Regions from separate parts of the Parageobacillus sp. VR-IP genome, predicted to be linked through region 2. Evidence: riboswitches for the same ligand, from Rfam matches in the RefSeq annotation. Region 2 holds a riboswitch; each other region holds the start of a gene.
What was found. Region 2 has a riboswitch for S-adenosylmethionine ahead of mtnW (2,3-diketo-5-methylthiopentyl-1-phosphate enolase). Riboswitches for the same ligand answer to the same signal wherever they lie in the genome.
Positions count from the first base shown of each region.

Region 1 (2,265 bases), 680 kb from region 2:
ACGGACGCGGCGGTAGGTCCGATCGTTGTTCCGGTAATCAGTTTCGTAAGCGGCAGCAGCCCGACGAGCAAGATGACAAACGGTATCGAGCGAATCATATTGACGATAAAGCCAAGGACGGATTTGACCACTGTGTTCTCCAAAAACAGACCGCGGTCGGTGACGAATAGGAGAATTCCCAGCGGCAAACCGGCAAGGACTGCGACGAAAAGGGAAATCGCCACCATATAAATCGTCTCTAAAAACGCTTTGTTCAGTTCGGGAATTAAGTCGATCAGCGCATCAAGCAGCATGTGCAATCACTTCCAATCCGTTCGTTCTTTGCGAAATGTAGTGAATGGCCCGCTTGATTTCTTCCGGTTCGCCGGTCAGCTCCATGACAAAAATTCCGAGCGGCATCTCTTGGATATACTCGATTTTTCCATGCAAAATATTGCCTTTTACTTTAAAGGATTGCAGCATATCAGAAACAATCGCTTCCTCGGCGGTCTTCCCTTTGAATTGGATCTTGACAATCGTTCCTGTCCGCTTCTGCAGCAGATGATCAGGGAGTTCAAACCGCAATACACTGTTGATAAAGGACTTCGTTAGTTCTTCTTTCGGATTTGTAAAAATGTCGTATACGGTTCCTAATTCGATGATTTTCCCGTTTTGCATGACGGCGACGCGGTCGCATATATCCTTGACCACTTCCATTTCATGCGTAATCAGCACAATCGTAATGCCAAGTTCACGGTTGATTTTTTTCAACAGCGCCAAAATCGATTTCGTTGTACTTGGGTCGAGTGCCGATGTTGCTTCGTCGCACAAGAGGACGGTCGGGTCGTTGGCAAGCGCCCGCGCGATGCCAACCCGCTGCTTTTGCCCGCCGCTTAGCTGGGAAGGATACGCGTCCCGTTTATCGGAAAGCCCGACCATTTCAAGCAATTCATTGACTCTTTTTTCAATTTCTTCTTTTGGCTTTTGTGCCGCTTTTAAGGCAAAGGCGACATTGTCAAACACTGTTTTGGAGCTGACAAGATAAAAGTGCTGAAAAATCATGCCGATTTTTAAACGGGCTTGCCGCAGCTGTTTGTTGTTCAATGTCGTTAAATCGACACCATCGATGATGACTTGGCCAGATGTTGGGCGTTCCAAAAGATTTAAGCAGCGCAGCAACGAGCTTTTGCCGGCGCCGCTATAGCCGATAATTCCAAAGATCTCCCCGTCTTGAATGGTTAAGGATACGTTGTCGACGCCGACAACTTGCTTTTTTTCGTGGAATAGATTTTTGTTACATTTTTTATTTCGATCATCACTTCTTCCCTCCCGATCTATTTGCGGAGTTTTAGTAATTCTGAAAAAATATTGTATATTAAGAAGTGTTGCTTCTTTGTTTTTCCTGGAGCTGAAAAAACAAAAACGCCCCTTTCATTCAGAAAGAGGCATCGGTATGTAAATTACCCGACTTATCTTTCAGAATGAAAGTCATTCTGCAGGAATTGGCACCGTTCCCTAAAAGGGAGGTTGCCGGACGTCATTGGGCCTGTTCCCTCGGTCACTCTTGATAAGCGGTTTGTTGTATGCAATTTTTACATTCATCATAATTCCAAGAAAGCCGGTTGTCAATATTGGTTTTGGCGATGAGGGGATAAGACAACGCTTACATCATTGTTATACCGCAAAAAAATTTTTTCGCAGGTGTTTTCCTCTTTCATGGAGAACAAATTAATGAAACGAGACAAAATACATATTTAATAGATGAGGTGAGCAGAATGCATATCGTTACAGCCGCAGAAATGTATGAAATCGACCGCGATACAATTGAACAAATCGGCATTAGCGCCGATTCCTTAATGGAAAACGCTGGGCAGTCGCTGTTTCATGTGCTGCGCGAACGCATTCCTCGTTCGGCCCAGGTAGCGGTGCTAGCGGGAACAGGGAATAACGGTGGTGACGGATTTGTCGTCGCAAGAATGTTGAAAAGCTACGGATATGATGCTGATTTATGGCTTATTCCGCCGAAAGAAAAGATAAAAGGGGCGGCGAAAACGGCGCTTGAGGTGTATGAGCGTTCCGGATATGACTGGAAACCATATGCGGGAAATGAACAAGCGTTTGCCACGCACATTTTACAATACGATGTCATTATTGACGCCTTGCTTGGCATTGGCATCAAAGGGGAGGTGCGTCCGCCGTATAAAGAGATCATTGGGCTTGTCAACCGCTCCCGCGCTATTGTCTATGCGATCGATATCCCAAGCGGAACCCAAGCGGATGGGGGAG
Region 1 covers NZ_JABVYQ010000001.1:1,023,545-1,025,809, forward strand. Annotated here, with positions in the region: gene HT574_RS05310 (methionine ABC transporter permease) at 1-293, opposite strand, end outside; partial or broken gene HT574_RS05315 (methionine ABC transporter ATP-binding protein) at 283-1,295, opposite strand; SAM riboswitch class I at 1,446-1,553, opposite strand; gene HT574_RS05320 (NAD(P)H-hydrate dehydratase) at 1,755-2,265, shown strand, end outside.
Region 1: linked by a shared signal. The riboswitch ahead of HT574_RS05315 (methionine ABC transporter ATP-binding protein) and the one ahead of mtnW (2,3-diketo-5-methylthiopentyl-1-phosphate enolase) in region 2 are both predicted to bind S-adenosylmethionine.

Region 2 (2,265 bases):
CACAAATATTCGCCGTTTCAAGGGTATTCTTTTTTGAAACAGGCAGTTGCCGAGTTTTACAAACGGGAATACGGCGTGACCGTTGACCCCAAAAAAGAAGTCGCCGTTTTGTTCGGCGGTAAAGCGGGGCTTGTCGAGATTCCGCAATGCCTCGTGAATCCTGGTGATATCGTGCTCGTTCCTGACCCGGGGTATCCTGACTATTGGTCGGGGATTGCGCTGGCGCGTGCAAAAATGGTGATGATGCCATTGCGTGCCGAACACGAATTTTTGCCTGATTATAGTGACATTCCTCGCCATATTGCAGAAAAAGCCAAACTTATGTTTTTAAATTACCCAAATAATCCAACCGGAGCGACTGCTTCGCAGGAATTTTTCGAGGAAACGGTGTCGTTTGCCGCCAAGCACGGGATTTGCGTCGTCCATGATTTTGCTTACGGTGCGATTGGCTTTGATGGAAGAAAACCGGTTAGCTTCCTTCAAGCAGAAGGGGCAAAAGACATCGGCGTGGAAATTTATACGTTTTCGAAAACGTATAATATGGCGGGCTGGCGTGTCGCATTTGCCGTCGGGAATGAAAGCGTGATTGCGGCGATTAATTTGCTTCAGGATCATTTATACGTCAGCCTGTTTGGTGCGATTCAGGAAGCGGCAGCAACCGCCCTTCTTTCCTCACAGCGCTGCGTTGAAGAGCTTGTCTCCTTGTATGAATCGCGGCGCAATACGTTTATAGCGGCATTGCGGCAAATCGGCTGGGATGTTGCGCCTCCAAAAGGCTCATTTTTCGCGTGGCTGCCGGTGCCACATGGGTGGACGTCGGAACGTTTTTCCGATTATTTGCTTGAAAAAGCGCATGTGGCTGTCGCGCCGGGAATCGGATTTGGCGAGCATGGGGAAGGCTACGTGCGCGTCGGCTTATTGACGAGCGAAGCCCGTCTGCAGGAAGCAGCGGAGCGGATTGGCAAGCTTTGTCTTTTCAAAAGCGAAAAAAGTGATTGACAACGTCAAAAAATACTGTCATAATTCAAATTAAATTTGCAAGCACGAATTGTTTGAAAAGCGAATACAATATTGTAAGCATTCTTACTATAAAATTTGTGAAAATTTGTGAGCACGAATTGTTTGAAAAGTGAATACAATATTGCAAAGCATTCTTATCAAGAGTAGGCGGAGGGACAAGCCCAATGAAGCCCGGCAACCGGCTTGGCGGTGATCGCGAAGCACGGTGCTAATTCTTGCAGCGGAAACGCTGAGAGATAAGAAGAGTGTCCATTTCAATGCCTCTTCTTATGAAGAGGCTTTTTTGATGAAGAGAAAGAGGGATGAACATGAGTCAAGTCATTGCCACCTATGTTATTCATGACGAGAAAGACATAAAGAAAAAAGCAGAAGGAATCGCTCTTGGCTTAACGGTCGGAACATGGACCGACCTGCCTCTGCTGGAACAAGAGCAGCTGCGCAAACACAAGGGGGAAGTCGTCCATATACAAGAGCTGGAAGAAAGCGAACGGGCAAATCAGTATTTTGGCAAACGGCTGAAGCGCGCGATCGTGCAAATCGCTTATCCGACAGTCAATTTCAGCGCTGACATTCCGGCGCTTTTGGCAACGGTGTTCGGCAAGCTGTCTTTAGACGGTGAGGTAAAATTGCTAGATGTAACGCTCCCTGACGCTTGGAAGAAACAATTTCCGGGACCGCGCTTTGGCATCGACGGGATTCGCCGAAAAGCCAATGTATATGACCGTCCACTTCTCATGAGCATTTTTAAAGGCATTATCGGCCGCGATTTAGCGTATTTAACCGAACAGCTGAAGCAGCAGGCTCTTGGCGGTGTCGATCTTGTCAAGGATGATGAAATTGTATTTGACAGCGATTTGCTGCCGTTTGAAAAACGGATTACAGCAGGCAAAGCGGTGCTCAACGAAGTGTACGAACAGACGGGGAAACGGACGTTATATGCCGTCAATTTAACCGGCAAAACGTTCGAATTGAAAGAAAAAGCAAAGCGTGCGGTGGAGCTAGGCGCCGATGTATTGCTGTTTAACGTCTTTACCTATGGTTTGGACGTATTGCAAGGATTGCGCGAGGATGAAGAGATCGCCATTCCGATTATGGCTCATCCGGCGTTCAGCGGCGCGCTTACCCCGTCGGAATTTTACGGTGTTAAAGCGTCCTTACTGCTTGGCAAGCTGCTTCGTCTTGCCGGGGCCGACTTTGTCCTTTTCCCATCGCCGTACGGAAGCGTCGCGCTCGACAAAGAAGAGG
Region 2 covers NZ_JABVYQ010000001.1:341,720-343,984, forward strand. Annotated here, with positions in the region: gene HT574_RS01855 (pyridoxal phosphate-dependent aminotransferase) at 1-999, shown strand, start outside; SAM riboswitch class I at 1,152-1,263, shown strand; gene mtnW (2,3-diketo-5-methylthiopentyl-1-phosphate enolase) at 1,329-2,265, shown strand, end outside.

Region 3 (2,265 bases), 160 kb from region 2:
TGCCGCAGCACCCGCCAATCAGGCGCACGCCTTGCTCACGGAAGGCAAGCGCTGTTTCTTTAAAATAATCCGTGTTTGTTTCATAGACAAGCCGTCCATCGCGATAATCCGGCAGGCTTGCGTTCGGATACGCGGAAAGAAACGCTCTGTTTGGCAGCGGCACTTCCTCCAGCGAGCGGATCATATGGTACGGGCCGAGACGGCAGTTTAGACCGACGACATCGGCTCCCAACTGTTCTAGGCGCGCCAATGCTTCGGCAAGAGGAGTGCCATCTTGCAAGACGCCGACTTCATGGAGGGAGACGTGCGCGATAATCGGCTTATCTGTTTCTTTGCGTGCGATCGCAAGCACTGTCTCTAATTCTTCTAAATCGTAATACGTTTCGAGCAACAAGCCGTCGACATCCTCATTTAACAGCACAAACAATTGCTCGCGAAACGTCCGCTTTACCTCTTCGATGGAAACGGCGCTTTTATTGATGCTGCGCAACCCTCCGATCGTTCCAAGCACGTAGGCTTTATTTCCCGCCGCCTGTTTGGCGAGCCTTACCGCCGCGCGGTTAATCGCCGGCACCTCGTCTTCGAGTCCATAGCGGGCGAGTTTGACGTAGTTGGCGCCATATGTATTCGTTTGAATGACCTCGGCGCCTGCGGCGATATATGCTTCATGAATATGAATGATGTCTTCCGGCTTCGATAAATTTAGTTCTTCAAAACATCGGTCGACGCCGTGCGAGTATAATAGCGTTCCCATCGCGCCATCGGCGATGAGGATGCGTTCTTTTAAGTCTTGCAAAAGTCCCACGCTCATTCCCCCGTTCTATGAAAATGGTAAAAGAAAAAAGCCTTCTATAAGAAGAAGACTTTTTATGTATCGTCTCTTCTTATCTTCCAGGCGTTTTCGCCTGTCTGGATTTAGCACCTTGGCTTCCGCCAGGTTGCTGAGGGTTCACTGGGCCAGTCCCTCCCCCTCTCTTGATAAGAAATTCGCTATGAAGTTGTAGCCAAACGTTTCAACGATATAGTTTTGATATTAATATATAATGTAAAGCATTTTCTGAAAATATTCAATATAATGGAATCGTTTTCAAGAAAATATCCCATCCTTACATGGAAAAAGCATTAGTACTTGATATTTAATGAAAACAGTGTCATTCACTATAGTGAACGTGAATGATTGGAATTTATAAATGTGGAAATAGAGGGGAAGAGCATAAAAAAATGTTACGGGCACTTAGTGCCGTAACATCTTTTTTATCGATAGTTGACAAATTGCACATCAATCGGCAGATCAGCTTCGCGAATTGCGGCGATGACCTTTTGCAAATCGTCTTTACTTTTGCCGCTGACGCGGATTTGATCATCCTGTACTTGGCTTTTCACTTTCAGGCCGGTGTTTTTAATGATCGTGTTGATTTTTTTCGCATTTTCCTTGTCGATGCCTTGCACGAGTTTGGCGCGCTGGCGCACCGTGCCGCCTGATGCTGGCTCAATTTTGCCGTATTGAATGTTTTTCGTCGGCACGCCTCGTCTAATGAGCTTGCCGATCAGCACGTCTTTAAGCTGTTCCAATTTAAATTCATCGTCAGAAATGAGAACGAGTTCGTCTTTTTCTAAGGAAATGTCGCTTTTGCTGCCTTTAAAGTCATAGCGGTTTTTAATTTCTTTCAGTGCGATGTTGATCGCATTGGTGACTTCGGATAAGTCGATTTTGGATACAATATCAAAGGAACTTTCTTTCGACATACACAACCTCCAGCACTTTTCGTTATTTAGTTTCATTATAGTAAAATGTGGCAAGGGACACAACAAGAAAAGGAGTGGGGGACCAAACACGGATAGCAGCGTTCTTGTGATGCAGGGAAAAACGACGTTTTGCGTGGAACTTTCAATTGGAGTGGGGAATAATAAGCGTGAAAATATAGACAAAAGGAAGAGGCTGCAATGAAACGATTAATTCCTGGAGAAATCATGACATTAACGGTAAAACGGGAAACGCCGTTTGGCTACGTTTTAACGAACGGCATGGAGGAAGTGCTGCTGCATAAAAGTGAAGCGAACGACATGCTTGCGGTGGGCGACGAGGCAACCGTATTTTTATATCATGACCACGACGGGCGGCTATGCGCCGCCATGAAAATGCCGAAAATCACGAACAACTGCTACGACTGGGTTGAAGTGGTGGACGTCGTTCCGAAATTGGGCGTTTTTGTCGATATTGGCATTTCCAAAGATTTGCTTGTGTCCATCGATGATTTGCCGCCG
Region 3 covers NZ_JABVYQ010000001.1:178,311-180,575, forward strand. Annotated here, with positions in the region: gene HT574_RS01000 (bifunctional homocysteine S-methyltransferase/methylenetetrahydrofolate reductase) at 1-805, opposite strand, end outside; SAM riboswitch class I at 882-985, opposite strand; gene HT574_RS01005 (YajQ family cyclic di-GMP-binding protein) at 1,255-1,746, opposite strand; gene HT574_RS01010 (CvfB family protein) at 1,945-2,265, shown strand, end outside.
Region 3: linked by a shared signal. The riboswitch ahead of HT574_RS01000 (bifunctional homocysteine S-methyltransferase/methylenetetrahydrofolate reductase) and the one ahead of mtnW (2,3-diketo-5-methylthiopentyl-1-phosphate enolase) in region 2 are both predicted to bind S-adenosylmethionine.